One region of the Rahnella sp. JUb53 genome, then DNA from elsewhere that is predicted to be linked to it. Evidence: predicted binding sites of a transcription regulator. Region 1 holds the regulator's gene; each other region holds the start of a gene.
The links. The regulator PurR, encoded in region 1, represses purine synthesis genes. The targets are predictions, from matches to a motif close to CANGCAAACGTTTGCNTG.
Positions count from the first base shown of each region.

Region 1 (7,897 bases):
CACTCATGGTAACGAAGCTATGCGCTTACTGTTCACGCTTTTTGTGCTGCTCTTTACCCAGCTGTTTCTTAATATGGCTCATGCATCGCCACAGACCCGCGTCTCTGCCGATCAGCGGAAGAGTCATGTTAATTCCGTGACGCCGGAAGAACGGCGAAAGCGAAAGACAGTGGCGGCGAAAACCAGTAAAAAAACAAAAGTCGCACCGGTGACAGAGAAAAAGACTCAGGAAAAAGCATCAAAATCGAAGAAGGTCAGCAGCACCGAACTGGTCAAACGCAAGACAACTTCTGAGAAAAGCGTAAAAACGACCCGGGCCGAAAGCAAAAAAGAAAAAACACTCAGGACAACGCGGGCCGAGAAAAAGACAGATAAAGCCACTAAATCACGAGCGCTTGCCAAAAACAGCAGTGAAAAAATCAGCAAGAAAGAAGCGTATGGCCGACACCGCAAAGGCAAGAAGTTACGCGAAGAAGACACCAAACCTATTACGCTGAGTGCGACACATAAAAAACGCTATCAGCATGCACAACAAACGGCGATGACTAAGCTGATGCACCAGGTCGGCAAACCTTATCGCTGGGGAGGAACTTCTCCGAATACCGGTTTTGATTGCAGCGGTCTGGTCTATTACGCTTACAAAGATTTGATCCGCATTAAAATGCCGCGCACGGCAAACGAGATGTACCACCTGCGCGATGCAGCGCCGGTGAAACGTGGCGAACTTGAAAGCGGTGATCTGGTGTTCTTCAGAATCAACAACCGCGGCGCAGCGGATCATGTGGGTGTTTATGTTGGCAACGGCAAATTCATCCAGTCGCCAAGAACCGGTGAAGACATCAAAATCACCTCACTGGGCGACGATTACTGGCAAGACCACTATGTTGGCGCACGTCGGGTGATGACCCCAAAAACAATCCGATAATAAACAATTCGTTAAGTCTGAGGTTTCGCTAATCAGCCATTGAATAGCACTTAACGAAGAGTTTCTGCAGGGAAGAGTATCGGCGGTAACGGTCACTGCGTAAAATTGAAAAGGGCGATTCCTGTGAAAGGTATCGCCCTTTTTTGTTGCGTCTCACTACTGTCTCACTGCCAGATTAGTTCATCACTGCCGTGAAGCTGAAAGCGATAATCATGAGCAAAGCGCATACCGTGGTGATCAACGATAATTTCAGGTTGCTGTCCATCAAACCCCCTTTCGGATCAAGTTGTGGCGTTTCTTTTAGCCACACTAAATGTGTGCCAACGCATTTTCGCATAATTCACTTTTAAAATCCTCTGCTGAATGAAAATGTGAACATGACAATTTTACTTCCACTTTCATGCATTATAAGAGAAAATTGTCGGTTAACACGCCTGTGTGCCGGTCGATTTCACCCGAGAGCATTTCACGCCTCATTCTGAAGAATCCACCCAATGATTACACTGCCCTTTTAGATGTCCGCAGTGTAATCAACGCAAGCAAACGATTAACATAATGCTAACGTGCTGAAGCACGGAAGTTCAGGAGTCATTCTTTACATGGCAACGATTAAAGATGTCGCAAAGCGCGCTGGCGTTTCCACTACAACCGTGTCGCACGTCATCAATAAAACACGTTTCGTCGCCGAAGAAACCAGGGAAGCGGTGCTGCTTGCCATTAAAGAGCTACATTATTCTCCGAGCGCCGTAGCCCGTAGTCTTAAAGTGAATAACACCAAGACGATTGGTCTGCTGGCAACCTCCAGTGAAGCGCCCTATTTTGCCGAGGTGATTGAAGCCGTCGAGAACAGCTGCTTCTCCAAAGGCTATACGCTGATCTTGTGTAACTCGCACAACAATCTGGAAAAACAACAGGCCTATCTGCAGATGCTGGCGCAAAAACGCGTCGATGGTCTGCTGGTCATGTGCGCGGAATACCCTGACGAATTACTCAATATGCTTGAAGAGTATCGTTCGATTCCGATGGTGGTGATGGACTGGGGCGAAGCGCGTAAAAACTTCACCGACAGCATTATCGATAATGCTTTCGAAGGCGGTTATATGGCCGGACGCTATCTGATCGAACGCGGGCATCGTGATATTGGCGTGATCCCGGGACAGCTGGCGCGTAACACCGGCGGCGGTCGTTTCCAGGGTTTTGTCAAAGCGCTGACGGAAGCCAATATCCCGCTTCGCGAAGAATGGGTGGTTCAGGGCGATTTCGAGCCGGAGTCAGGTTATCAGGCGATGCATAAGATTCTGATGCAGAAACAACGCCCCACCGCCGTCTTCTGCGGGGGCGATGTCATGGCAATGGGCGCAATTTGCGCCGCTGATGAGCTCGGATTGCGCGTCCCGCAGGATATTTCGGTGATTGGTTACGATAACGTGCGTAATGCGCGGTACTTCTCTCCGGCACTGACGACCGTGCATCAGCCGAAAGAACGGTTGGGTGAGATGGCCTTTACTATGTTGCTCGACCGCATCGTCAGCAAACGTGAAGAATCACAGACCATCGAGGTGCATCCGAAACTGGTTGAACGTCGTTCGGTGGCCGATGGCCCGTACCGCGACTATCGCCGTTAATGCTTGCCTTTAATCTTACATAACGCCTGCTTTTGCAGGCGTTTAATTTCTCAGTCCCGCAGCCATTCACGGTTCATCGTTTCTGTATCACCCATATATTCCAGCAACCACGCCAGTGAAGGTGACGGATTGCTCTGGTCCCACGTCAGGCAACATGGGCTGTCAGGGAAGGTATTCTCCAGCGCCAGAACCTGCAATGTCTGCTGTTCAATGTGGTGGCTCACGCGATGTACCGGCATCATTCCTACGCATAAACCTTCACTCAGACATTCAAGCGCGCAGGTCCAGTCCGGCACAACCAGACGCCGCTGGTTATCAAGCGTCCAGGTATCACGCTTGGGCAACGTCCGCGAGGTATCTTCAAGACACAATGCGGGATAAGGCCTGAGCTGGTCATCACTGAGCGCACCCGGTAACTGCGCCAGCGGATGCTGCGGGCTGACCACGCAGTGCCAGTCCATAAACCCCATGTCGCGAAAACTGAAACGACCACCAACCGGTATCGCCCGCGTCGCACCGATTGCCACATCAGCACGTCCGTCAACCAGTGCGTCCCACACACCATTAAACACTTCGGAATGAATAATCAGTTCCGTATCAGGAAAATGACGATAGAAATCCAGCACCAGTCGCCGGGTTCTTGCCGGTTTAACAATTCTGTCGACAGCAATACGTAACTCGCCCCGCCAGCCGTTGGCAACCTGCTGACACTGGCGTCGTGTAGCTATCATTTTTTTTATCAGAACCCGCGCTTCATCCACGAAAACTTTGCCCGCTGGCGTTAAAACGACGTCACGGTGTCGACGTTCAAACAAGGGCACCGCCAGCCATTGTTCGAGCTGACGAACGGTGTAGCTGATGGCAGAAGGCACCCGATGTAGATCCTGTGCCGCCGCACTGAAGCTTCCGGTTCTTGCCACCGCATCAACGACTTCCAGAGCGTATTCTGACCACATATTTTAGCCTTCAATATTTTTGATAGCAGAGTGCAAATATTAACGTTTCACAACGCTGTTATCAAAGCGTTAAAATCTGCCTCCGAACAGATCCCTGCATCAAATCATCTGCAATAAATAAATTAACGAGATAATAATGAAACCCTCCTTTGGATTTATGCTCTATCTGGCTGGCCTGAGCATGCTCGGCTTTTTAGCCACAGATATGTACCTCCCTGCGTTCAGCGCAATGCAAACCAGCCTGATGACCAGTCCGGGAATGATCAGCGCCAGCCTGAGTATTTTTCTCGGCGGATTCGCCATCGGACAATTGCTGTGGGGACCGCTGTCAGACCGCATTGGCCGCAAACCGGTTTTACTGCTCGGTCTGATGCTGTTTGCCGTCGGCTGTCTGGGCGTGATTTGGGTCGAGAACGTGCGCGCCCTTCTGGCGCTGCGTTTCTTACAGGCCATGGGCGTCTGTGCAGCCGCAGTGACCTGGCAGGCAATCGTGGTGGACCGTTTTTCAGCGGATGTCGCTAAAAAAACCTTCGCCAGCATTATGCCTTTAGTGGCACTTTCGCCGGCGCTGGCGCCTTTGCTTGGCGCCTGGGTGCTCAACCATTTTGACTGGGAAGCGATATTTGCCCTGCTGACTGCAGTGGCCGCCTTGTTGCTTATCGCCACCTTCACGCTGCGGGAAAATAAGCCGGCAGAACACAAATCTGCCGACAAAGCGGGCTTTGGCACGTTGCTGAAATCGCGCGTTTACAGCGGTAATGTCATGATTTACGCCGCCTGCTCCGCCGGTTTCTTTGCCTGGCTGACGGGGTCGCCGTTTATTCTGAGCGATATGGGCTATTCGCCGGGCGTGATTGGCCTGAGCTATGTTCCGCAGACCATCGCTTTCCTGCTTGGAGGCTTCGGCTGCAGGTTGCTCATCAGCAAGTTAGATGGGAATAAAATTTTACCCTGGCTGCTGACAGGGTATGGCCTGAGTGTTGCGGGTCTGTTCTGTGTCGCCATGTTCACTGATGCCGGGTTGGTGAGCTTGTTGATCCCGTTCTGTTTCATGGCTCTGGTGAATGGCGCAATCTATCCAATTGTTGTGGCAAATGCATTAATGCCATTTCCTGCTAATACAGGGAAAGCGGCTGCGTTGCAAAATACCCTGCAATTGGGATTGTGTTTCCTCGCCAGTTTGCTGGTTTCCGCATTTATTGCGCAACCATTAATAGCGACAGTCACCACCATGCTGTCTACACTATTGTTGGTAGTTTTGGGCCGGTGGATGTCTGTGCGACACAAAAATCCGCAATATACTGAGCAAAAGTCGGAGCAGGAAGCCTGAGCAAGCTTTGAAAGTTAATCGTTATAATGACCATAAGTTACAATCACTTAATGGTCATTTTCATTCATGACGATTAACTATTGAGAATGCCTGCGGGCGAGCCTATACTCAACAAAACCCAATAAAATAGCATTTTTACAAAACTTTTATTACATACTTAAGCCGGACGCGAGGAATGCGTCACACTATTTTTCCTAGTACGTTTTTCAAGGATGATTTTCCTGCGCGACTTGTGCCCGCAGGCGTTCTTCTAAATTTCCTCTGTTGGTGTCGGATATCGGACGAGGCGCTAGTCGTCTGTTCTCATAAAGACCTGCAAAAAATAGCCTTTGCTTTTCCCGGCAGGTTAATAAATCAGAAGAGAAAGTGATGGAGAAGCTATGAGTTCATCGTGTATAGAAGACCTAAGCATTCAGGATAATCAGTGGTATCGGATAGCCAGTGAAATGCTGGCAATGGCAGACATCCAGGTAAATGGTAATCGCCCTTTCGACCTTAAAGTAAAAAACACTGACTTTTTTAAGCGTGTTTTACAGGAAGGTTCTCTGGGTCTGGGTGAAAGCTATATGGATGGTTGGTGGGAATGCGACCGCCTTGATATTTTTTTCCAGCGTGTTCTCCGTGCAGGTTTGGAAAATAAACTGCCCCACCATTTTAAAGACACTCTGCGGGTAGCCGCGGCACGCCTGACCAATTTGCAATCGCGTAAACGTGCATGGATTGTCGGCAAAGAGCATTATGATCTGGGCAACGATTTATTCACACTGATGCTCGACCCGTATATGCAATATTCCTGTGGCTACTGGAAAGAAGCAACAACGCTGGAAGAAGCGCAGGAAGCAAAACTCAAAATGATCTGCGATAAACTGCAATTAAAACCGGGGCAGCGTTTGCTCGATATTGGTTGCGGCTGGGGTGGATTGTCAGAGTTTGCGGCACGCAATTATGGTGTCAGTGTCGTTGGTGTCACTATTTCCGCAGAACAACAAAAGCTCGCGCAAAAAAGATGTGAAGGACTGGATGTCACCATCCTCCTACAGGATTACCGTGACCTCAACGATCAGTTTGACCGGATTGTCTCGGTCGGGATGTTCGAGCATGTCGGTCCGAAGAATTACCAGACATACTTTAATGTCGCCAAACGTAATATCAAACCTGACGGCATTTTCCTGCTGCACACTATTGGTTCTAACAAAACAGATCTTAACGTCGACCCGTGGATTGATAAATATATCTTCCCGAACGGCTGCCTGCCTTCTGTTCAGCAAATTGCGCAAACCAGCGAATCTTTGTTTGTCATGGAAGACTGGCACAATATCGGCGCGGATTATGACCGTACACTGATGGCGTGGCATGAACGTTTCCAGAAACACTGGCCTGAACTGGCAGAAAAATATGGCGATCGTTTCCACCGCATGTTCACGTATTATCTCAATGCCTGCGCAGGGGCATTCAGGGCTCGTGATATTCAGCTCTGGCAAGTGGTATTCAGTCCTGAAGGCGTTGACGGCGGAATGCGCGTTCCACGTTAATCCCCTTTGACAGCAACTGAACGACATAAAAAAACCGGACCTGAAAGTCCGGTTTTTCTTTTTGCAGTCTCTGCGAAATCTGGATGGAAATGATGTTATTCAGACTTCTCGATCATGGCTTGCGCGGTAGCAATTGCAGCTTCACGGCTGGCCAGAACGCGTTCGACCGTATCGACAATGGCCTGAGTCTGCGGGTCGATTTCGATATTGATTTTATCGCCCAGACGTTTAGTCCCCAGCGTGGTGCGTTGCAACGTTTCCGGAATTAAATGTACGCAGAAACGGGTACGGGTGACTTCGCCGACGGTCAGACTAATACCATCAATGCCGATATAACCTTTATGTAATACATACTTCATCAGATCTTCATGTGGCATACGGAACCAGATCTGCCGGTTATTTTCTGACGTCAAAATCTTCGCCACTTCTGCGGTACAAATAATATGTCCCGACATCAGATGGCCGCCGATTTCATCATTGAAACGCGCAGCACGTTCCAGATTCACAGAGTCGCCGACGTTGAGATCATCCAAATTGGTCAGACGAAGCGTTTCTTTGATCAGGTCGAAGCTGACCAGGTCGCCATTGACCTCTGTCACCGTCAGGCAGCAACCATTATGTGAAACAGAAGCGCCCAGTTCCAAATTGTCGAGCATATCTTCCGGCATGCGAACAACGTGGGTTCTGAAATTAGGTTTTTCGTCGATCGATACGACCGTTCCGGTTCCCTGAACAATTCCGGTAAACATAGTCTTTCCTCAATTCATAAGTCTGCTGTATTAAAAACGAAACTCTTGTCAGTTTGCCGCAGATTTAATGGAAAGCCAAATCTTCACGGGCAGAAATAGCACCCTCTGCTTTCATTTCATTATTTAACCGCTTGTTAACAGCTTTATTTGCTTAAAAATACCGACAATGTACAATCTTCGGACTATTTCCCACTCTTTATTGCCACCCTTCGTGGCGTTTTTTATTCAGTATAATCAACGAAAAAAGGTGTATCTGTGCAGAAGTACCTTGCAGAGGCGCGGATTTTATTAGCGCTTGCCATTCCGGTCATCCTTGCGCAAATCGCTCAGACTTCCATGGGCGTTGTCGACACCATAATGGCCGGTTCGGTCAGTGCCACGGACATGGCCGCCGTCGCCGTCGGGACCTCCATCTGGTTGCCCGCGATCTTATTCGGACATGGTTTGTTACTGTCCCTGACGCCAACCATCGCGCACTTAAACGGTGCCGGTCGTCGCGACAAAATTGGTCATCAGGTTCAGCAGGGATTCTGGCTGGCCTCCGGCGTGTCCGTGCTGGTCATCGCCGTACTCTATCAGTGCGACCATATCCTCGGCCTGATGCACAATATTGATCCGGAGCTGAAAGAAAAGGCTGTCGGTTATTTGCATGCCATCATGTGGGGCGCTCCGGGTTATTTGTTCTTCCAGGTGCTGCGCGACCAGTGTGAAGGCTTGTCCAAAACCAAGCCGGGGATGGTATTTGGCTTTATCGGTTTACTGGTGAATATTCCCGTTAAC
Region 1 covers NZ_SLYT01000001.1:323,764-331,660, reverse strand. Annotated here, with positions in the region: gene EC840_RS01620 (C40 family peptidase) at 20-925, shown strand; gene purR (HTH-type transcriptional repressor PurR) at 1,525-2,550, shown strand; gene punR (DNA-binding transcriptional activator PunR) at 2,601-3,506, opposite strand; gene punC (purine nucleoside transporter PunC) at 3,643-4,836, shown strand; gene cfa (cyclopropane fatty acyl phospholipid synthase) at 5,217-6,368, shown strand; gene EC840_RS01590 (riboflavin synthase subunit alpha) at 6,464-7,117, opposite strand; gene EC840_RS01585 (MATE family efflux transporter) at 7,373-7,897, shown strand, end outside.

Region 2 (7,897 bases), on a different contig from region 1:
TCGCGGACAGCGATATCATCATTCCGATGATCGGGATGGTGCAATCTCTGAACGTATCTGTCGCCTCAGCACTTATCCTGTACGAAGCACAGCGCCAGCGGGAAAATGCCGGTCTGTATCGCCGTGAAACCAGCCTGCTGAGCGAGAAAGAGCAGCAGCGACTGCTGTTTGAAGGTGGCTATCCGGTGCTGTCGAATGTGGCGAAGCGCAAGAAACTGCCACGCCCTTTCATTGACGATCACGGTCAGATTGTTGCCGATGACGAATGGTGGTCTGCGATGCAAATGACGGTTAAAAAAAGATGAAAGGCCGCCTGCTCGACGCCATCCCGCTGACGTCGCTTTCCGGCGTCGGAGCCAGTCAGGCAGATAAACTCGCTAAACTCGGCCTTGAAACTATTCAGGATTTACTGCTTCACCTGCCTTTGCGTTATGAAGACCGTACCCGCCTTTACACCATCAATGATTTACAGCCTGGCATTTTCGCAACTATAGAAGGCGAAGTGCTGCGCAGTGATATCAGTTTTGGCCGCCGCAGAATGCTGACCTGTCAGATAAGCGATGGCACTGGCATGGTGACGTTGCGGTTCTTCAATTTTAACGCCGCGATGAAAAACAGTCTGGCAGCAGGCCGTCGTGTCACCGCGTATGGCGAAATTAAACGCGGCACCATCGGCGCTGAAATCATTCATCCGGAATACCGCATTCAGGGTGAAAACAGTGAAGTGGTTTTGCAGGAATCGCTGACGCCGGTCTATCCGACAACGGAAGGTATTCGCCAGGCAACACTGCGTAAACTGACCGATCAGGCTTTAGAATTACTCGATACCGTACCTATCGCCGAATTATTGCCGGAAGAATTAAGCCGTTCGCTGATCCCGCTTCCTCAGGCGCTGCATTTACTGCATCGCCCGCCGCCAGACATCCAGCTCGCCGATCTTGAGAAAGGTCATCATCCTGCTCAGCGACGCCTGATTATGGAAGAACTGGTGGCGCATAATCTCAGTATGCTGGCCGTTCGCGCCGGTACACAAAGCTATAAAGCACTGCCATTGCACCATGACGATCGCCTGAAAAAACAGTTCCTCGCTTCTCTTCCTTTCAGCCCGACAGGCGCGCAGCAGCGCGTGGTGGCTGAAATCGAGCAGGATTTAGCGAAAAGCTACCCGATGATGCGTCTGGTTCAGGGTGATGTGGGTTCTGGCAAGACGCTGGTAGCAGCTCTCGCCGCACTCTGCGCTATCGCTCAGGGGCAACAGGTCGGATTAATGGCGCCGACAGAATTGCTGGCCGAACAACATGCCAATAATTTCCGTCAGTGGTTTGAACCGCTGGGAATTCAGGTCGGCTGGCTGGCAGGAAAACAAAAAGGTAAAGCCCGGCAGGCGCAGCAAGACGCGATTGCCAGCGGTCAGGTTTCAATGGTGGTGGGCACGCATGCCATCTTCCAGGAGCAGGTTTTGTTCTCGTCACTTTCTCTGGTCATCATTGATGAACAGCACCGGTTTGGTGTACACCAGCGTCTGGCGCTGTGGGAGAAAGGCCTGCAACAAGGGTTCCATCCGCATCAGCTGATCATGACGGCGACGCCTATCCCGCGAACTCTGGCCATGACTGCCTATGCGGATCTTGATACGTCAGTGATCGACGAACTGCCGCCAGGCCGTACGCCGGTGACAACCGTCGCGATCCCCGATACCCGCCGCAGTGATATTATCAGCCGCGTCAAAAGTGCCTGCGAGCAGGAAAACCGTCAGGCTTATTGGGTGTGTACGCTGATTGAAGAATCAGAAATGCTCGAGGCTCAGGCAGCCGAAGCCACCTGGGAAGGACTGAAAGAGGCCCTGCCAGCGCTCAACATCGGGCTGGTGCATGGTCGCATGAAAGCGCAGGAAAAACAGGCCGTCATGCAGGCGTTTAAACAAGGCGAAGTGCAACTTCTGGTGGCGACGACCGTTATTGAAGTCGGCGTTGACGTACCAAATGCCAGCCTGATGATTATCGAAAACCCGGAGCGTTTAGGACTGGCGCAATTACACCAGCTGCGCGGCCGCGTCGGGCGCGGTGCCGTGGCTTCCCACTGTGTTCTGCTCTATAAAACGCCGCTGAGCAAAACTGCGCAGAAGCGTTTGCAGGTACTGCGTGACAGTAACGATGGTTTTGTCATTGCCCAGCAGGATTTAGAGATCCGCGGACCGGGCGAATTACTGGGTACGCGCCAGACTGGCAGTGCAGAGTTTAAAGTCGCGGACCTGTTACGCGACCAGGCAATGATCCCCGACGTGCAGCGTATAGCGCGCTATCTGCAACAGCAGTTCCCGGATCACGCCAAAGCATTGATAGAACGCTGGCTGCCGGAAAGAGTCAGATACACCAACGCCTGATCCCCTTCTCCACACTCTCTTATCGTCGAAGCATTATTAAAAATGATGTTTTTGCGCCTTCACATTCATGCAAATTTTAATGTCACCGCAGCTGAACTGCTTTCTTCGTTGGTTATTTGATGACCTTCACAGAGTGAGGCAAAGTCGGTAACCGGTTTCATACCCCATCACTACACTGATGATAATTAAGGCAACCCTGTCTGATGTCCTCAACATAAGGTCAAATCATCATGAGTATCAGCCAATCCCTCTTTAACTTTATAGAACAAAAGATCAGCCCTTTTGCTGCCCGGCTTTCCTCGCAACGCCACGTCATGGCGGTACGTGACGGTTTCATTTCAGCAATGCCGTTTATGATTGTCGGCTCTTTTTTACTGGTTTTTGTCCACCCGCCATTCTCACCTGAATCTTCGTGGGGTTTCGCCAGGAGCTGGCTGGCGCTTTCGGCTAAATATGAAGTACAAATTTTGACGCCGTTCAATATGACGATGGGGATTATGTCGATCTACATCGCGGCATCGATTGCCTACAATCTGGCAAGAAGTTACAAACTTGACCCGTTTATGACGGCGATGCTGGCGCTGATGTCTTTTCTGCTGGTCGCTGCGCCGCAGGTTGATGAGAAAATGTCGACCGTCGCGCTGGGTGGCGTGGGCATATTTACCGCCATTCTGGTGGCGATTTATGTGACTGAGCTGACGCGGCTGCTGAAAAAATACAATATCGGCATACGCTTACCTGAACAGGTTCCTTCAAACATTAAGCATTCATTCGATTTGCTGATCCCGATTATTGCGGTGGTGGTGACGCTTTTCCCTTTGAGTTTGCTGGTGCAGTCAGGGTTTGACATGCTGTTGCCACAGGCGATTATGGCGCTGTTCGAACCGCTGATTTCCGCCGCTGACTCACTGCCCGCGGTACTTCTCGCCGTGCTGATTTGCCACCTGTTGTGGTTTGCCGGCATTCACGGTTCAGCCATCGTTTCCGGCATGTTGCAGGCTTTCTGGTTAACCAACCTTGGCCTGAATCAGACAGATCTCGCCGCAGGTTTACCGATGACGCACATCATGACCGAGGCTTTCTGGAATTTCCTGATCGTTATCGGTGGCTCCGGCGCAACCATCGGGCTGGTGTTGCTGTTTTGTCGCAGCAAGTCGGCGCATCTGCGCACAATGGGCAAACTCAGTCTGATTCCCAGCTGCTTTAACATTAATGAGCCGGTGATCTTCGGCACGCCAATTGTTATGAACCCGGTATTTTTCATCCCCTTCCTTCTGGCACCGATGGTGAACGCCGTCATTGCCTACACTGCGGTTAAAACCGATCTTCTGCCGCATATGATTTCACTGGTTCCCTGGACATCTCCGGCGCCAATTGGCGCAGCCTGGGCAATGGGCTGGGATTTCAAAGTGTCGATTCTGGTCGTCATGCTGATGGCGCTTTCGATGGTGATTTACTATCCGTTTTTCAAGGTTTATGAAAAACAGCTAATGGCGCAGGAGAAAGCCGCTGAAGCGGAAGAGGTGTTTACGGAAAAAGCAGCACAGTAAGCGATAAATCAGAAGGAAAGGCAGGCACAGAAGCGAAACTTCTGTGCCTGTTTTTTTAACTGAAAGCCGGGAATATTGGCAGCATCAGATACAGTTTAATGACGATCGCATTGGCAATATCAATGAAGAATGCCCCAACCATCGGCACAACCAGGAAGGCCAGATGCGAAGGACCAAACTGGTTGGTGATCGCCTGCATATTCGCAATCGCCGTCGGCGTTGCACCCAGTCCGAAGCCGCAATGTCCGGCAGCCAGTACCGCGGCATCATAGTTTTTGCCCATTACGCGATACGTTACGAAAATCGCGTAAAGCGCCATCGCGATGGTCTGTACGATGAGGATTGCCATCATCGGCAAAGCCAGTGACGCCATTTCCCACAGCTTCAGGCTCATCAGTGCCATCGCAAGGAACAACGACAGGCTGACATTACCCAGTACTGAAACGGCCCGGTCAAAAACACGATAAAAACCGAGCCACGCCATGACGTTGCTCAGGATCACGCCCACGAACAGAACACAGACAAATGTCGGAATTTCGAAGGCAGACCCCTGAAGCAGGCTGTCAAAGTAAGTTCCAGCCATCAGACATATCGCGATCAGCGCGATCGTTTCCACCATCACCAGCGGGGTGATCATCCGCCCGATGGTCGGTTTTTCAAATGCGCTGGGATCGGCGGCATCTTCCGGTGTGCCGTTTGGTGTTGAAGAATGGCTGACCAGATAACGCGCCACCGGCCCGCCGATGATTCCACCTAACACCAGGCCGAAGGTCGCACAGGCCATAGCAACTTCCGTCGCGTTTTCAAAGCCATAACGTTCGATAAACAGCTTGCTCCACGCCGCACCTGTTCCGTGACCGCCAGAAAGTGTAATCGAACCGGCCAGCAAGCCCATCAGCGGATCAAGCCCCAACATTTTCGCCATCCCGATACCGATGGCGTTTTGCATCAGCAACAGGCCGATAACGACAAAGACCAGAAGAAATAAAGATTTGCCGCCTGCACGCAAGCTGGAAAGATTGGCATTCAAACCAATTGTCGCAAAGAACGCCAGCATCAGGGGCTCTTTCAGGGACATATCAAAGCCGATTTCCAATCCGAACATCTGATTGGCGATCAGCAACAGCAAAGCGACCAGCAACCCGCCGGCAACGGGCTCAGGAATAGTGTATTTCTTTAGAAATTTGACCGACTGGACGCATTTTCGTCCTAAAAGGAGTACCAACGTGGCGGCAACGAGCGTGCCGTAGGTGTCGAGTTGAATCATTGAAAAACTCCATTTTAAAAAAATATCCAAAAATATTATTGAGTTATAAACATCTCATTTAAGTATCATTTCCCCAGAGGCTGAATTAGAAGTCATTAAAGCTGCGATAAGCAAGAAAAACAGATCGTAAATCTCCCCTTAACCCAAACATTCCACCCAAAATTGCCGATAGCAAACGATTGCTTTTATCGGTGATTTCAATAAAAATGCCCGCTTTGCCGCTTATTGGAATGCCACAACATGAGTTCGCAAACCGCAGAACAAGAAACACAGCAATCTGACCTCTCACGCCAGCAAAAAAGTGAACTGATTTACCGCCTTGAAGATCGTCCGCCACTTCCTCAGACGTTATTTGCCGCCTGTCAGCATTTGCTGGCGATGTTTGTTGCGGTGATCACACCGGCATTGCTGATTTGTCAGGCGCTGGGTTTACCCGCGCAGGACACGCAGCACATCATCAGCATGTCGCTGTTCGCCTCTGGCCTCGCTTCCATTTTGCAGATTAAAACCTGGGGGCCTGTCGGTTCAGGTTTACTCTCCATTCAGGGCACCAGTTTTAACTTTGTGGCACCGCTTATCATGGGCGGAATGGCGCTGAAAAATGGCGGTGCCGATGTCCCGACCATGATGGCAGCGCTGTTTGGCACCCTGATGCTGGCTTCCTGTACTGAAATCATTCTTTCCCGTTTCCTGCATCTCGCGCGCCGCATTATCACGCCGCTGGTTTCCGGCATCGTGGTGATGATTATCGGGCTTTCACTGATTCAGGTCGGACTGACGTCTATTGGCGGCGGTTACTCGGCCATGAGTGATCACACTTTCGGCGCGCCGAAAAATCTGTTGCTGGCTGCCGTGGTGCTGGTGGTGATTGTTCTGCTGAACCGTCAGCGCAATCCTTATCTGCGCGTGGCATCTCTGGTGATCGCGATGGCCGTGGGTTATCTGGCAGCCTGGATGATGGGGATGTTGCCCTCCGTCGCGCCAGCTGCACAAACAAACTGGATAACCTTACCGACGCCGCTGTACTACGGTCTGGGCTTCGACTGGAATCTGTTGATCCCGCTGATGCTGATTTTCATGGTCACGTCGCTGGAAACTATCGGTGATATTACCGCGACCTCAGACGTTTCGGAGCAGCCGGTCAGCGGCCCGCTTTATATGAAGCGCATCAAAGGCGGCGTTCTGGCAAACGGCCTGAACTCAATGCTGTCTGCGGTGTTTAACACCTTTCCGAACTCCTGCTTCGGGCAGAACAACGGCGTGATTCAGCTGACCGGTGTTGCCAGCCGCTATGTCGGTTTTGTTGTCGCTCTGATGCTGATCATCCTTGGGCTGTTCCCTGCCGTAGCGGGTTTTGTGCAACATATTCCTGAACCGGTTCTGGGCGGCGCAACCATCGTTATGTTCGGTACGATCGCGGCTTCCGGCGTGCGTATTGTTTCCCGCGAGCGCCTTAACCGCCGCGCAATTATGATCATGGCGCTTTCACTGGCCGTCGGTATGGGTGTTTCCCAGCAACCGCTGATCCTGCAATTCGCGCCCGACTGGCTGAAAACGCTTCTGTCTTCGGGAATTGCTGCTGGTGGTATTACTGCGATTGTTCTGAATCTGGTCTTCCCTCACGAAAAGTAATCACGGGATGTAATCCGCGTGCAACAGCGGCAGCGGGTCTGGAACCCCTGCCGCTTTTTATTGTCTCCATTCTGCTAACCTGTTGAGAAAAGTCGCTGTTTGCGGCATAAACAAAGAATCTTTTTTCCGCTTTCCCGCTACAGGGCTCCAGACGATGAGATTTATCGGTAAAATTTTGCTGACGTTCGCCTTACTTCTGGTGCTGGCGATCGTGCTGGTGTACGTCCTATTACAAACCCGCTGGGCGGCTGGCTGGGTCAGCCGCTGGATCAGCGATAACAGCGAGTACCGCGTCTCCGTAGAGAAAATCGACCACAACTGGTCGTCTCCGGGTCGTGTGACGTTAAACAATGTCGTCTTCGGGCAAAAGAATCAGCCGGAAATCCTGAACGCTGGCGAAGTCGATCTGGATTTAAGCTTGCGACAGATAACCGAGCCACGCTTTTTCGATCGCGTCGTTCTGGCTAACGGTCGCCTCAGTGTCAGCCCTTCCTCAATGAATTTACCGTTGCAGGCCAATACCCTGCAGCTCAGCAAAATGGCGCTGACCGGGAATACCGCCGGATTAGATATTCAGGGACAGCAGATTAATGCCGGCATTTCGCCGTGGCAGCCAAAACCGGCTCAGCTACTGGGAGACAAAGCCGATTTCCAGCTGAGTGCCGCGAATCTGACGGTCAACGGTCTTCCGGCCGAAAATGTGCTGATTCAGGGCAATATCAATAATAAGAATCTGACGCTGAGTAATTTTGGCGGCGATCTGGCACGCGGTCAGCTGACAGGTAAAGCCACACAGGCCGCTGACGGTAGCTGGAACATTGAAAACCTGCGCCTGAGCAATGTACGCCTGCAAACCTCTAAATCACTTGCTGCTTTTTTTGATGATTACCAGACATTGCCTAAAGTGACTATCCAGCGTCTTGACCTGATCGATGCCCGCTTGCAGGGAACTGACTGGGCATTCAGCGACGTTGATTTGTCTGTACAGGATCTGACTCTGGAAAAAGGCGACTGGCAAAGCGATGACGGGGAAATCACCCTGAATGCAACCGATATGATTGATGG
Region 2 covers NZ_SLYT01000014.1:93,374-101,270, forward strand. Annotated here, with positions in the region: gene trmH (tRNA (guanosine(18)-2'-O)-methyltransferase TrmH) at 1-305, shown strand, start outside; gene recG (ATP-dependent DNA helicase RecG) at 302-2,383, shown strand; gene EC840_RS23430 (PTS sugar transporter subunit IIC) at 2,614-3,933, shown strand; gene gltS (sodium/glutamate symporter) at 3,989-5,200, opposite strand; gene EC840_RS23440 (uracil-xanthine permease family protein) at 5,441-6,832, shown strand; gene EC840_RS23445 (AsmA family protein) at 6,987-7,897, shown strand, end outside.
Region 2: the regulator PurR is predicted to act here: its motif matches at 5,369-5,386, upstream of gltS (sodium/glutamate symporter).

Region 3 (7,897 bases), on a different contig from region 1:
AAACCGTTATTCAGGAAGCCAAGGATCAGTGCCCCGATCAGCGTTCCGACAATGCGTCCTTTACCCCCGGACAGGCTGGTTCCCCCTAATACCACTGCGGCAATCGCATCCAGCTCGTAACCTGTACCGGCGTTAGGCTGCGCAGAAGACAGGCGCGCCACTTCGATGATACTGGCCAGAGCCGCCAACAAACCACACAGGGAGTAGACGATAATTTTAACTTTATCGACGCTGATACCTGACAAACGCGTCGCAGATTCGTTACCGCCCAGCGCGTAGATATAACGTCCTAAGCGGGTGTGATGCAGCATGTACCAGGCCGCAATAAACACCACCGCCATCAGCCAGACCGGCGTCGGGATGCCCAGCGGGCGGCCGATACCAAACCAGCCAAAGACATCGGCAACATCATTAAAACCCGTGCTGATCGGGCTGCCGTTGGTGTACACCATCGTGATACCGCGCAGCAGCAACATCATGACCAGCGTGGCGATAAACGCCTGCACTTTGCCTTTGGCAACAATCACCCCGGTCACCGCACCGACGGCGGCACCGAGCGCCAGCGCGCCAGCCACCGCGACTAATGCATTCACTTCCAGCCCGACAATCGAGGCTGCCACCGCGCCGGTCAGCGCCAGCAGAGAACCGACGGATAAATCGATACCCGAGGTGAGGATCACCAGCGTCATGCCGACCGCCATAATGGCGTTGACCGACGTCTGCTGAAGAATGTTAAACAGGTTATTGAGCGTGAAGAAATTCGGGCTCATGGAAGAAACCACGGCAATCAACACCAGCAGCGCAATCAGAGACTTTTGCTCCAACAACCACTCTTTACTGATCCAGCGCTTCTTGGCTGGCAATGTCTGAGAACTCATATCTGATTACTCCTGCGTCACGCCGTATTGCTTGCCGACAGCGGCTGCCATCAACACTTCTTGCGTAGCCTGTTCTATCGGGAATTCACCGCTTAAATGACCTTCATGCATCACCAAAACACGGTCACTCATGCCGATCACTTCCGGCATTTCTGAGGAAACCAGGATGATGCTCAGCCCTTCGCGCTTGAACTGGTTTATAAGCTGGTAAATCTCTTTTTTGGCACCGACGTCAACGCCACGCGTCGGTTCGTCGAGGATCAGGACTTTTGGCCGCGTCATCAATCCGCGGGCAATTGCCACTTTTTGCTGATTACCACCGGAAAGCAGGCCGATTGTCTGCATCATCGACGGCGTTTTAATATTGAAGAGACGGATAAAGTCGCCGACAGCCTGCTGTTCTTCCGCATGCCTGAGACGTCCGCCACCATGGCTGAAATAGCGCAGCGCAGTCAGTGACATATTTTCTTTCACTGACATACCAAGCACCAGGCCATCGCGCTTACGATCTTCAGAGATGTAAACGATGCCGTTTGCCAGTCCGTCCTGCGGTGAATGCGTGACCACTTCGCGTCCGTCAAGCGACACATAGCCACTTTTACGCGGCAATGCACCGTAGAGAATTTTCATCAGTTCAGTACGGCCTGCGCCCATCAAACCGGAAATCCCCAGAATTTCGCCGCTGTGCAGATCAAAGCTAACGTTATCTACGCCCGGACCGCTGACATCACGCACCTGCAGACGCAGCGCACCGCGCTGATGATTTATACGCGGATATTGTTCTTCGAGACGGCGGCCAACCATCATTTCAATCAGCGTGTCTTCTTCCAGAGAACTGACCGGACGCTCAGCGATAAACTGCCCGTCACGGAATACCGTCACGTCATCGCAGATTTCAAAGATTTCTTTCATACGGTGGGAGATGTACACCACGCCACAGCCTGCAGCTTTCAGCTCGCGGATCACGCTAAACAAAGAGGCGGTTTCGGTATCGGTCAGGGCGTCCGTCGGTTCATCCATGATGATGACTTTCGACTCAAAGCTCAGCACCTTGGCAATTTCGACCATTTGCTGATCGCCAATTGATAATTCGCCAACCAGACGATCACTTTTGTAGCGCAGGTTCAGGCGCGCCAGCAGTTTATCGGCTTCGGCATACATCTTTTTCCAGTTGATGCGGCCAAAACCGTTTACAAACTCACGGCCCAGGAAGATGTTTTCAGCGATAGTCAGCTGTGGGATCAGATTCAGTTCCTGATGGATGATGCCAATTCCGGCTTCCTGAGAAGCTTTCGGGCCATTAAACGCCGCTTCCTTGCCCAGAAAATGTACTGAGCCGGCATCTTTCTGGTAGATGCCGGTCAGCACTTTCATCATGGTGGACTTGCCCGCGCCGTTTTCTCCCACCAGCGCCATCACACGTCCCGGATAGACGCTGAGCGCCGCGCCGGAAAGTGCTTTAACGCCGGGAAAGGCTTTATCAATGCCTGTCAGTTGCAGCAAAGGTTGCATAAAGGCCTCAGAAGGTTACGCCGGCACACAGAATAACGTTCGCGTAAGGCGAACATTCCCCGCTGCGGATCACAGCCCGACTTTTTTCGCTTTGCGCTTTGAATGCCTCATGACTGACGTAATCCAAAGCAATGGTGTTTCCCTGGTGTTGTTCGAGTTGTGTCAATTGGGCGAGCAACGCTTCATGGAGTTGAGGATTTTTAGTGAGGATTTCCTCGGCGAGGATAGCCCGCTCAACCTGCATCTCATGTGTCACTACCTCTAAGACTTGTAAAAAGGTGGGAACTCCCTGGGTCAGAGCCAGATCGATGCGTTGGCAAGCTGCTGGCACCGGAAGTCCGGCATCGCCAATAACCAGCTGATCGGTGTGACCTAACCGGGCAATAACATGTGAGATTTCGGCATTTAACAGCGGTGACTTCTTCATTGTGAACTCCTACAGCGAAACGTTTCGCTCACGGATGAGTTTATTAACTTCACCACGCATGGCAACGGACAAGTGATGGAATTGTGATTAGCGTCGAAACGTTTCGCTGAATGATTCAGAAACCGCAGGGAAATTTGAGTTAGTCGTTTCAGAAAGGAGAAAGCGAAAATAAAACAGGGCACCCGAAGGTGCCCTGTGACGGCAGAAATTAGCGTTAAATTTCTACCTGCGTACCGAGTTCGATCACCCTGTTAGGCGGAATTTCAAACTGATCCGGTGCGCGTAAGGCGTTACGGCTGAGTGCCATAAAGAGCTTGCCACGGAAGTAGAGATACCACGGGCGTTTGGTCAGGATCAGCGATTCGTGCGACATAAAGAATGAGGTTTCCATCATCCGGCATGGCAGCCCTTCCAGACCACAGCGGTGGAAAACCTCTTCCACATTCGGCGTCTCTTTAAATCCGTAACTCGCGACCACACGCCAGAACGTCGGAGAAAGCTGTTCGATGGTGACGCGCCGGACATTATGCACATAAGGCGCATCTTCGGTGCGTAACGTCAGCAGCACCACACGCTCATGCAACACTTTGTTGTGCTTGAGGTTATGCAGCAAGGCAAACGGAATGACGTTGATGGCGCGGGACATATACACCGCGGTTCCCGGAACGCGAACCGGCGGGGATTTCTCCAGAGACGCAATCATCGCTTCAAGAGAGTTACCGTGCTCGTTCATGCGGCGCATAAGGCGGAAACGCTCGCTTTTCCAGGTAGTCATGACGATAAACATGCACAGACCCAGCGTCAGCGGCAACCAGCCGCCGGAGAACAGTTTCGTGGCATTCGCCGCGAACAGCGGAATATCCATAAACAGTAGACCGATCAGCAAAATTCCCACCAGGAACGGTTTCCAGTGCCAGTTTTTAAGCGCCACCGTACAGGAAAGAATACTGGTCAGCACCATCGTACCGGTCACAGCAATACCGTATGCCGCCGCCAGGTTGCTCGAATGCTCGAAACTGGCGATAACGATAACCACCGCAAAATACAGCAGCCAGTTAATGGCCGGGATATAAATCTGACCCGCTTCCATTTCTGAGGTGTGAATAATGCGCATTGGCGGCAGATAACCCAGACGCACAGCCTGACGGGTCAGGGAGAACACTCCGGAGATAACAGCCTGAGACGCGATAATAGTCGCCAGCGTCGCCAGCACCAGTAACGGGATTAAAGCCCAGTCAGGTGCCAGCAGGAAGAACGGGTTTTTAATCGACTCCGGATCTTTAAGCAGCAATGCGCCCTGACCGAAGTAGTTCAGCACCAGAGAAGGCAGCACGACGGTGAACCAGGCCAGACGGATCGGGAATTTCCCGAAGTGACCCATATCCGCATACAGCGCTTCCACGCCGGTAATCGACAGAACGACCGCACCGAGCGCCAGGAAGGAAAACGACTTATGCTCGATAAAGAAGTTAACCGCCCACATCGGGTTCATGGCGCGAAGTACTTCAGGATTCTGCATGATGCTGTTGACGCCGAGAACAGCCAGCGTCAGGAACCACAGCAACATCACCGGTGCAAACAGTTTGCCCACGATGCCGGTGCCGTGTTTCTGAATAATGAAAAGCAGCGTCAGGACAGTAATAGAAAGAGGCACAATATAGGGATCAAGTGAAGGTGCTGCGATTTCCAGACCTTCCATCGCGGAAAGAACAGAAATAGCCGGAGTGATCACCACTTCACCATAGAAGAAGCTTCCCCCGATCAGGCCGAGAATGACCAGAACGGCGGTGGTGCGTGCCGAAGTGTTTCTGCCCGCCAGAGACATCAGCGTCAGAATACCGCCCTCGCCTGCGTTGTCCGCCCGCATCACATACGTGAGGTATTTGAGCGAAACAATGAGGATTAACATCCAGAAAATCAGAGAAAGAAAACCAAAAACGACGCTGGGTTCAACGTTGAAACCATAATGACCGGAAAAACACTCTCTTAAGGTATAGAGAGGACTGGTACCAATGTCGCCATAGACCACACCAATGGCGGCCAGGGTTACTGCTGGGAGTGACCGTTTATGTTCAGTGCTCATATTTCGTTTCTTTTCTTTTTTGCTCGAACATCTGTAAGCGATGCGTGCGCTCAGTCTTATGATGCCCACTAAAAGGCGCACAGTATGCACGAATAAATCTGATTGCCTACCCTTAAATGTGCAGCTAAACCAGGGTTCAGATGAACGGGGTCACAATTTTGATAATAGAAAATTTTTAGTAATCAACAAGCTATAACGATAAAAATAATCGTAGCTTCTCATAAGAACCCAGTACACTATTCAACAACTAAATGGAAACCGGAAGAGACAGTATGGCGCAATCTCCCCTTCTGGCAGAACGGATCGCCCGTCTTGCTAACGCACTAGAACATGGCCTGTACGAGCGGCAGGATGCCATACGACTTTGCCTGCTGGCCGCACTGTGCGGTGAAAGCGTTTTCCTGCTCGGCCCGCCGGGTATTGCAAAAAGTCTGATTGCCCGCCGTCTGAAATTTGCCTTCCGTCACGCCCGCGCGTTTGAATATCTTATGACGCGCTTTTCCACGCCGGAAGAAGTCTTTGGTCCGCTGTCGATTCAGGCCCTGAAAGATGAAGGCCGTTATTTGCGTCTGACCGAAGGTTATCTGCCGGAAGCTGAAATTGTCTTCCTTGATGAAATCTGGAAAGCAGGCCCTGCCATCCTTAATACGCTCCTGACGGCCATCAACGAACGTCGTTTCCGTAATGGCGAGCGCGAAGCCCCTATTCCGATGCGCCTGCTGGTCAGTGCGTCTAACGAATTACCTGAAGCCGACGGCGGTCTGGAAGCGCTGTATGACCGTATGCTGATCCGTCTGTGGCTGGATAAAGTGCAGGATAAGCAAAATTTCCGCTCGCTGCTCACCAGCCGCAATAATGAAAGCACCAATCCGGTGGCAGAGTCCCTGAGTATCAGCGATGAAGAATACCAACAATGGCAGCCGGAAATCGACAAAGTTACGCTTTCAGACAGCTGCTTTGAACTGATTTTCCAGTTGCGTCAGCGTCTTGATGCCCTGGATACAGCGCCTTATGTCTCCGACCGTCGCTGGAAAAAAGCCCTGCGTCTGTTGCAGGCCTGCGCCTTCTTCAGCGGACGGAATGCGATCACGCCAGTCGATCTGATCCTGCTCAAAGACTGTTTATGGCACGACCTGAACACCTATAACCTGCTGCAAACGCAGATCGAACAGCTGATCACTGAGCAGGCTTTCCAGCAGCAAACACTGCTGATGAAAATCCAGCAGCTTAATCAGCAATGGATGCAGCATCAGCAGCAACAAAGCTCACGGCAGTCCATCAAGCTGAGCAAAAAAGCCGGAATATTCAGCCGCAAGCCGCAATACTCTCTGCCTGACACGATGACCACCACCAGCCTGACATTATTACTGCAAACGCCTTTGCATCTGCATGACATTAAAGTCACGCATTTGCTGTTTGAACGTATCGTTCTGGAGGATTGGCTCAATAAAGGGGGCGTACTGAAAGCCAAAATCAATGGCATTGGCTTTGCTCAGACCGTTGATCTGGAAATCGACGATAAACAGCAATTGCTGGTGCTGGATGTGAGTCGTCAGAGCACACCGCTGACCCTGCCAGGACATGAGCACATTGCCGTTCCCGATGAGATGAAAAATACGCTCAGCGATCTCACCGCAAAACTGGCTCAGCAAAGGCATGAATTCGGCCAGCAGCAAAACTGTCTGTTTGTGCCGGCAGAATGGATGGCAAAAATAGAGGCCAGCCTGTTGCAGGTATCTGAACAGCTGCGTCATCAGCAACAGACGTTCAGCGGACACTGATCATGTTCAGTCTGGAGTCTTTGGATCTTCTGCTGGCCATCAGCGAGGCTGAACTGATTGAGGAATCGATCATCGGCCTGCTGGCGGCACCGGCAATGGCGGTTTTCTTCAAGAAATTCCCACGTCTCAAACGGGCGCTGACCAAAGATCTTCCCGAATGGAAGATGCGCCTTCGCCAGAGGATCCACGAAACCCCTGTTCCGGAAGATCTGGCGAAAGAATTCTATCTTTATCAGCATTGCCAGCAGACTGATGCCGTTACTTTTCAGTCGGAACTGCCTGCGCTTCTTGAAGAGCTTGAACGGCTAAGCTCCCCTTTCACGACAGAAGCCCGAACGTTGCAGGAGAATCATGAAGCCTCCCGCACCGCCAAAACCGGCAACAGCTTCCAGACCCTGTTCCTCCAGCGCTGGCGCCTGAATCTGACCTTCCAGACGGTGACCGTTCATCAGCAGTTACTGGAACAGGAACAGGAGCAGCTGCAGGAAGAACTGCTGCAACGTCTGGAGCTCAGCAGCGAGCTCTCTCCTTTATTAGCAGAGAACGATACGGCGGCCGGTCGTTTATGGGATATGAGTAAAGGAAAGCGCATGCGTGGCGATATCCAGTCGCTGGCTCGTTTCGGGGCATTTCTCCAGCAACAACCTGAACTGATGCATCTGGCCGAACAGCTGGGGCGCAGTCAGACCGTCAAAACCAGCCCGCATGAAGATGCCAAAATGGAAACGCACCGGCTGATGGTGCGTGAACCCGCGACGGTACCGGAAGAAGTCAACGGTATCCATCAGAGCGATGATATTTTGCGCCTGATGCCGACGGAGCTGGTAACGCTGGGGCTGCCCGAACTGGAGTACGAATTTTACCGCCGCCTGCTGGAAAAGCGGCTGATGACCTATCGGCTGCAAGGTGATGTCTGGCGTGAGAAAGTGGTTAAACGCCCGGTGGTTTATCAGCAACAGGAACCACAACCGCGCGGGCCTTTTGTGGTGTGCGTCGATACCTCGGGTTCTATGGGCGGTTTTAACGAACAGTGCGCCAAAGCATTCTGTCTGGCACTACTGAAAATTGCACTGGCGGATAACCGCCGCTGTTACATCATGTTGTTCGCCAGTGAAGTGATCCATTATGAACTGACGTCCAACGGCGGTCTGGATCAGGCGCTGCGCTTTCTGGGACAGCATTTTCGCGGCGGTACCGATCTGGCAGCCTGTCTGAA
Region 3 covers NZ_SLYT01000008.1:255,629-263,525, reverse strand. Annotated here, with positions in the region: gene rbsC (ribose ABC transporter permease) at 1-878, opposite strand, end outside; gene rbsA (ribose ABC transporter ATP-binding protein RbsA) at 885-2,390, opposite strand; gene rbsD (D-ribose pyranase) at 2,398-2,817, opposite strand; gene kup (low affinity potassium transporter Kup) at 3,032-4,900, opposite strand; gene ravA (ATPase RavA) at 5,173-6,681, shown strand; gene viaA (ATPase RavA stimulator ViaA) at 6,684-7,897, shown strand, end outside.
Region 3: the regulator PurR is predicted to act here: its motif matches at 2,830-2,847, upstream of rbsD (D-ribose pyranase).

Region 4 (7,897 bases), on a different contig from region 1:
CTGGGCAGTGCCGCTATGGGGATTGCATTCCTTCCGGGTCGTGCATTCGCTACTCTTTCCACTCCTCGTCCGCGTATTTTAGTCGTTAATAACTTAAATACCGGCGAAACCCTCAAAACAGAGTTTTTTGATGGAAAGCGTTACAACAAGGATGAGTTGGCTCGATTGAATCATCTGTTCAGAGACTATCGGGCGGAAAAGGTTAAAGCTATCGATCCCGCCTTATTCGATCATCTTTATCGTCTGCAAGTTATGCTCGGCGGCACCAATAAACCTGTTCAGCTTATTTCCGGCTATCGCTCTCTGGCGACTAATAACAGCATGCGTGAACCAGGAAGCGGCGTAGCAAAACACAGTTACCACACGCTCGGACAGGCGATGGATTTCCATATTCAGGGAATCGAATTGAGCAATATCCGCAAAGCAGCGTTAAAAATGCGGATGGGTGGTGTAGGATATTATCCACGAAGTAACTTTGTGCACATCGATACCGGCCCCGCACGGACCTGGTGATGTGTGTAATTAATGGCCTGCCGATGTGCAGGCCATTTTGTGGAGCCCTATGAAAATCCATCTTATTACCGTCACGGCCTTCAGCCAGAACTGCTCTCTGATTTGGTGTACAAAGACTAATCAGGCCGCCATTGTCGATCCCGGCGGTGAAGCCGCACGTATTATTCAGGAAGTGTCTGCCAAAGGCGTTCTGGTTACTCAAATTTTGCTCACGCACGGTCATCTCGATCACGTAGGTGCCGCCGCTGAACTGGCTGCACATTATCAGGTGCCTGTTATCGGACCGCAGAAGGAAGATCAGTTCCTGCTTGATGCTTTGCCGACGCAGAGCCAGATGTTTGGCCTTGACCATTGTGACCCGCTGACGCCTGATACCTGGCTCGAAGAAGGTGACACTGTGAGCGTGGGCGAAGAAATCTTATCCGTATTACATTGCCCGGGTCATACGCCGGGGCATATTGTTTTCATCAATGATGAAGCGCGTATTGCCGTTTCCGGTGACGTGATTTTCAAAGGCGGCGTAGGGCGAAGTGATTTCCCGCGCGGTGATCATCAGGCGCTGATCCACTCGATTAAAACCAAGCTGTTGCCTCTGGGTGATGACATGGTCTTTATTCCAGGTCATGGCCCGATGTCTGACTTTGGTTACGAGCGTAAAAACAATCCTTTCCTGCAGGATGAAATGCCGGTCTGGTAATTATTGATTGCCTGAATACAAAAAGCCCGTCAGTGTCCTGACGGGCTTTTTTAATCGAGAAGCAGTGCTTAACGATTACAGTACGGCGACGATGGCTTCACACAGTGGTGCCATATTGTCGAGTGTGATACCCGCAACGTTGATACGTCCTGAATTCACCGCGTATACACCAAATTCATCACGTAAACGCAATACCTGATCTTTGGTCAGGCCGCTGAAAGAGAACATCCCGTTCTGATTGATAATAAAGCTGAAATCCTGCTGCGCCCCTTTTTCCTGCAAGGTGCTGACAAACAACTGACGCATACGGTGGATACGCTGACGCATATCGCTCAGTTCCTGCTCCCACAGCGTGCGCAAGGCTTCGTTACCCAGAATGGTAGCTACAACCGCTGCGCCGTGTGCTGGCGGGTTAGAGTAGTTTGCACGGATAACCGATTTCATCTGACTGAACGCGCGATCGGCGGTTTCAGCGTCAGTGGCGACTAACGTACAGGCGCCGACACGTTCATTATACAGGCCGAAGTTTTTCGAGTAAGAACTGGCGACCAGTAACTCTTTATGGCTGGCGACAAACAGGCGCAGACCCGCGGCATCTTCTTGCAGACCCTTAGCAAAACCCTGATAAGCAAAATCGAACAGCGGTAACCAGCCGTTTGCCACAGACAATTCAGCCAGCTTCGCCCATTGTTCTTCAGTCGGGTCGATACCCGTCGGGTTGTGGCAGCAACCGTGGAACAACACTACGTCACCGGCTTTCGCTTCGCTCAGGCTTTTCAGCATGCCGTCGAAATCAAGACTGTGATTGGCTGCGTCGTAATAGTTGTAATCTGCAACTTCCAGGCCTGAAGCGGAAAATACGCCTTTATGGTTCGGCCAGCTTGGATTACTGACCCACACGCGTTTGGCGCTGGTTTGTGTCGCAATAAAATCTGCTGCAATGCGCAGGGCACCGGTACCGCCAGGCGTTTGTGCCGTGCGCGCACGCTTGTCTGCAATCACAGTGCTGCCTTTACCGAACAGCAGTTCCTGCGTGCAATGTGCAAAATCAGGTAATCCGTCGATGCTGAGATAGGTTTTCGTTGTTTCATTTTCCAACAGAAACTGTTCGGCTTTCTTCACGCTGGCCAAAACCGGCGTTTTACCCGTTTCATCTTTATAAACACCAATCCCAAGATTGATTTTATTCGAGCGGTCATCAGCGCGGAAAAGATCGGTAAGACCCAGAATAGGGTCAGCAGGTGCTGCAGTGATTTTTTCAAACATGTCGGAAAATTCCATAGCCTGATATGACGAAAGAGGGCATCAGGGTACCGCCAGCGCTGTCGTTTGCCAACCGTTTGCGGCAAAAAGAAAGCAGAGTTGTGAGAAGGCGTGTGAGATTAAAATTTTTTATGGAAGAGGGTAGCAAAGTTCGTTTTTTGAATTGTTTAAATGCAAAAGGCAGAGCCGAAGCTCTGCCTTGATATCCACTTTGATGCGCCCGAAAGCGCATCGTTAAGCGATATTAGAACTGGTATTGCAGACCAACACCAACGACGTCGTCTGTGCTACGGCCAGATGCTTTGGTGTAGCTGTTGTCGTCCAGCAGGTTGATTTTGTAGTCAACATAGGTAGACATGTTTTTGTTGAAGTAGTAGTAAGTACCTACTTCTACGTATTTAACCAGGTCAGCATCGCCGCCGCCGTAGGTTGAATCGTTTTTGGTGAAGCCGTTCAGGTCCTTACCTTTAGACTGCAGGTAGGCGATAGATGGGCGCAGACCGAAATCGAACTGGTACTGAGCAACAACTTCGAAGTTCTGAGTTTTGTTAGCAATAGAGCCCGGGTTGCCGTAATCAGTGGTGTTACGTGATTCACCGTAGAAGGTCGCCAGGTACAGGTTGTTAGCGTCATATTTCGCGCCGAATGCGTATGCGTCAGCTTTATCACCAGCACCGTCACGCTTCTGCAGAGAGGTACGGTTAGAAGAGAAGTAAGCACCTGTCAGGCTAACACCGGAGTCGCCGATAGCATAAGCGGCAGAAGTACCCCAGCCGTCGCCATTGGAATCAACTGCGCCACGATCGTCACGACCTTCGTCGTTTTTACCCTGGTACTGTACAGCGAAGCTCAGGCCATCAACCAGACCGAAGAAGTTGCTGTTACGGTAAGTTGCCATGCCATTACCACGACCAACCATGAAGTTGTCGTTGTTCTGGTACATGGTGTCATCGCCAAAGATTGGCAATTGGTCGGTGTAGGACATTACGTCGTAGATTACGCCGTAGTTACGACCGTAGTCGAAAGAACCTGCATCGCCAAATTTCAGACCAGCGAAGCCCAGACGAGTTTTGTTGCCTTCGTCGCCAGCGCTTTCTGCGTGGTTAGCCTGAACGTTGTATTCCCACTGGCCGTAACCGGTCAGTTGGTCAGTAATTTGAGTTTCGCCTTTGAAGCCGAAACGGACATAGGTCTGGTCGCCATCGTCGCCAGCGTTGTCAGAGAAGGTGTGACGCGCGTCAACTTTACCGTACAGATCCAGTTTGTTGCCGTCTTTGTTATAGATCTCAGCTGCGTTAGCTGCACCAGCAACTAACAGAGCAGGGATTACCACTGCAAGAATATTGCGCTTCATCATTATTATTACCCTCATTGGTTTTATTTGGACACCTGCCACTGCCTTAAACAATTCTTTACGGAACTATTCGTGAAAGTTTGGTGTCTCCTGTGTCTGAACGCACTATTCCATCCGATGTAAGCTTAATCCATAGCGAAAATGCTACTAAATTACTAAATATGTTTCAGTCAGAAAAAATGTATTACAAAATGTGTATTTTACGGAACTTTGTGACAGGGATCTATCTTTCAAAATGACTAAGGCCAGCATTGCTGGCCTTAGTTTTGTAACTATTTTGTTAATTAGAAATAGTTTAATTAATTAGAAGGTTGCACTACGTGGTGTACGTGGGAACGGGATCACGTCACGAACGTTTTGAACACCGGTCACATAAGCAACTAAACGTTCAAAACCTAACCCGAAGCCGGAATGCGGGACAGTGCCGTAACGGCGAAGATCGCGATACCACCAATAATCTTCTTTATTCAGACCCATTTCAGCCATTCGCGCGTCCAATACATCCAGACGTTCTTCACGCTGAGAACCCCCGATAATCTCACCAATACCTGGCGCAAGAACGTCCATTGCGGCAACAGTTTTGCCATCATCGTTCATACGCATGTAGAAGGCTTTGATATCTTTAGGGTAGTTTTTGACCACAACAGGCGCTTTGAAATGCTGCTCAGCCAGGTAACGTTCGTGTTCAGAAGAAAGATCAACACCCCAGGAAACCGGGTTTTCAAATTTCTGGCCACAATTCATTAGGATTTCTACAGCATCGGTGTAATCCACTTGCGCGAAATCGGATGTTACAAATCGCTCAAGGCGCGCAACAGCATCTTTGTCTACGCGATCGGCAAAAAAGGCCATATCGTCTGCACGTTCGTCTAAAACGGCTTTGAAAACATATTTAAGCATGTTTTCAGCCAGTGACGCGATGTCATCCAGCGTAGCAAAAGCCACTTCCGGTTCAACCATCCAGAACTCAGCAAGGTGACGGCTGGTATTTGAGTTTTCTGCGCGGAAGGTCGGGCCGAAGGTATAAACCTTGGACAGCGCACATGCATAGGTTTCACCGTTAAGCTGACCGGAAACGGTAAGGAACGCTTCTTTACCGAAAAAGTCTTCGCTGAAGTCGATTTCGCCTTTGTCGGTACGCGGCAGGTTTTGCAGATCCAACGTAGAAACGCGGAACATTTCACCCGCACCTTCGGTATCGGAAGCAGTGATCAGCGGAGTGGACACCCAGAAGTAGCCGTTTTCATGATAGAAACGGTGAATCGCCTGAGACAGGGTGTTGCGCACACGTGCAACGGCGCCAATCAGGTTGGTGCGCGGGCGAAGGTGAGCCACCTCACGCAGGTATTCGATACTGTGGCGTTTTGCCGCCATCGGGTAGGTATCAGGGTCATCCACCCAGCCAACAACTTTAACAGCGGTTGCCTGCAGTTCGAAACTCTGGCCTTCGCCAGGAGATGCGACAACAGTACCGGTCACTTCTACTGAACAACCCGTCGTCAGACGCAGGACGTCTTCCTGATAATTGGGCAGAGAATTATTGATGACGGCCTGTAAAGGATTAAAGCAGGAGCCGTCATAAACGGCGACGAATGAGATACCAGCTTTAGAATCTCTCCGGGTACGTACCCAACCGCGTACGGTGACTTCACTGTCAACCGCAGCACGGCCTTGCAGTACGTCGACTACAGGCACAACGCTCATAGATTTCTCTCTTTCTTTATATATGTTGGCTAAGAAATATTGGACACCCTGTAAAAAGGGATTTTGCTATGTTACTTAGCCTTTCTCAGGACACAAGCAGAAATCACCGTTGGTGAAGAAGAATTAAGGGACAATTGACAGGAATAACACGAAATATTGATACAACGAATAAAAGCCGAGCGGAATGAAATTGCATCTATATAAAGGAAAGAAAGTAAGGAAAGAAAGTTGGGAAAGAAAATTCCGATAAAGCGCCGGAGTGACTTCCGGCGCTTTACTGACACTCAGGATGCTTTTTTAACCAGCGGTAAATCAAAGGCTTTCCGAAGCGCTTTCACGAAGGCTTTGTCCTGACAAATGGTTTTGCCCGGACTGTCAGACAACTTGGCGACCGGTTTACCGTCGCACTGAACCAATTTAATTACAATATTCAGAGGCTTAACGCCGGGAATATTACAAGTCAGACGCGTACCAATCCCAAACACCAGATTGATACGCTGATGGAAATGGCGATAAAGATGCAGCGCTTTATCCAGATCCAGGTTATCGGAAAATACCAGCGTTTTGGTCATCGGATCGATCCCCAGTGCCTGATAATGCGCAATGGCTTTTTCACCCCATTCAAATGGATCGCCGGAATCATGACGCAGCCCCTGATAGGCATTGGCGAAATTGCTGCCGAAATCACGCAGGAAAGCATCCATCGTAATGCAGTCAGTCAGTGCAATGCCGAGCTGGTCCGGATATTCATCCAGCCAGGCCTGTAACGCAGCACGCTGGCTGTTTGCCAGAACCGGACTGATTTGCTGATGCGCCTGGAACCATTCATGAGCCTGAGTCCCAACCGGTGTCAGCTGCAATTTATGTGCTACATCGTAATTGCTGGTGCCGACCAGATAAGGGAATTCATTTTTCAGCGTACTGACAATGGCTTCCTGAACTTCGCCCGAGAAACGACGGCGTGTGCCGAAATCCATCAGACGGAAGGCAGAGAGGTCGATATCTGCGGCCTGTTCTTTAAAACTGGCAAGATTTTTACGCAACTGATCTACGGCCATTTGCGCGGTGACTTGCGGCGAACGGTGACGATGCACCACTTCGCTGATCACCGCCAGCAGCGGCACTTCCCACATGATCACTTCACGCCACGGCCCTTCAATACGCACGTGCAAATGCCCGTTGCGATCGGAAACGGTGACGTGTTCTGGATTGTAGCGGAACGCCTTCAGCCAGTTCAGATAGTCGTGTTTAAAGAAGGGCAGGCCGGAGAGATAAGTGAACTCATCATTTGTGAGGGCCAGCTGGCTCATCATCTGGATTTGCTCACGAATCTCGCTGGCATATTCACCCAGCAGTTCATCGCCGCGGCAACGGAACTCGGCTACCACGCTAATATTGCGATAGCGATGGTAAACCGCTTGCTGCATATGAAGCTTGTAGGCATCGGTATCTAACAGCGAAGTCAAAATCGGGGAGGCGTATGGAGTCATAGCGCGCTTACAGCATCCTCGTCAGAAACTGAGTGTTTGAACACAAACAACCGTTCCGTAAAAAAAACGTTCTGGATAAAACAGCAAAGTCTGTGAAGTATACCGTATTATCCTGTCAAAGAACCCTCATCACATCATAATTGTCTGCGGGTGGTCGAGGCTTAATTGTGCTTAAACATAGAGAATATGGGCAAACAGGCGATTTTACGGTTTAAAAAAAGCACAAATTGATTACATAAATTTAATCTACCTGACATTCAAAAAAGAAAAATCGGGGCGTTTTTACCCCGATTTTTGTGTGTGTATTCCGCTTCGCTTGTTCACGATAGTAAACGATCAGATGTTTTCTAAATTAATGCCCCGCGTTTTAGGTCCGAAAATGCCGATTACCAGCATCACAATGATCATGCTGACGACGATGAACGCAATTACGCCCTGCGTTCCGGCATATTGCAGGATCAGGCCGATCAAGATGCTGCTGAAGACGGTCGACAGGCGGCTGAATGAATAACAAAAGCCAACGGCGCGAGCCCGGATATGCGTCGGGAATACTTCTGTCTGATAAGCGTGATAGCTAAAGGTCAGCCAGGCATTGGAATAAGTGATCAGGAAGCCGCAAATCACCAGCATCACCGGATGGGTCTGCAGAGCGAATAAGGTGCCGAAAACCACTGTCATTAATGACGAGAGAACAATTTGCCATTTGTTTTCAATTTTATCCGCATATCGGCTGCAAATAAGTGAGCCGAGAGGATACGCCAGCGTGATAAAGAAGGCGTACAGCAAACTGTGGGTGACGGTCGTGCCTTTGCCGGAAAGCAGGGCGGGCAGCCAGTTGCCAAAGCCGAAGAAACCAATGGCCTGGAAAAAGTTCAT
Region 4 covers NZ_SLYT01000004.1:98,778-106,674, reverse strand. Annotated here, with positions in the region: gene EC840_RS11040 (YcbK family protein) at 1-513, shown strand, start outside; gene EC840_RS11035 (MBL fold metallo-hydrolase) at 563-1,210, shown strand; gene EC840_RS11030 (amino acid aminotransferase) at 1,286-2,476, opposite strand; gene ompC (porin OmpC) at 2,718-3,830, opposite strand; gene asnS (asparagine--tRNA ligase) at 4,131-5,531, opposite strand; gene pncB (nicotinate phosphoribosyltransferase) at 5,816-7,021, opposite strand; gene EC840_RS11010 (MFS transporter) at 7,358-7,897, opposite strand, start outside.
Region 4: the regulator PurR is predicted to act here: its motif matches at 2,540-2,557, upstream of EC840_RS11030 (amino acid aminotransferase).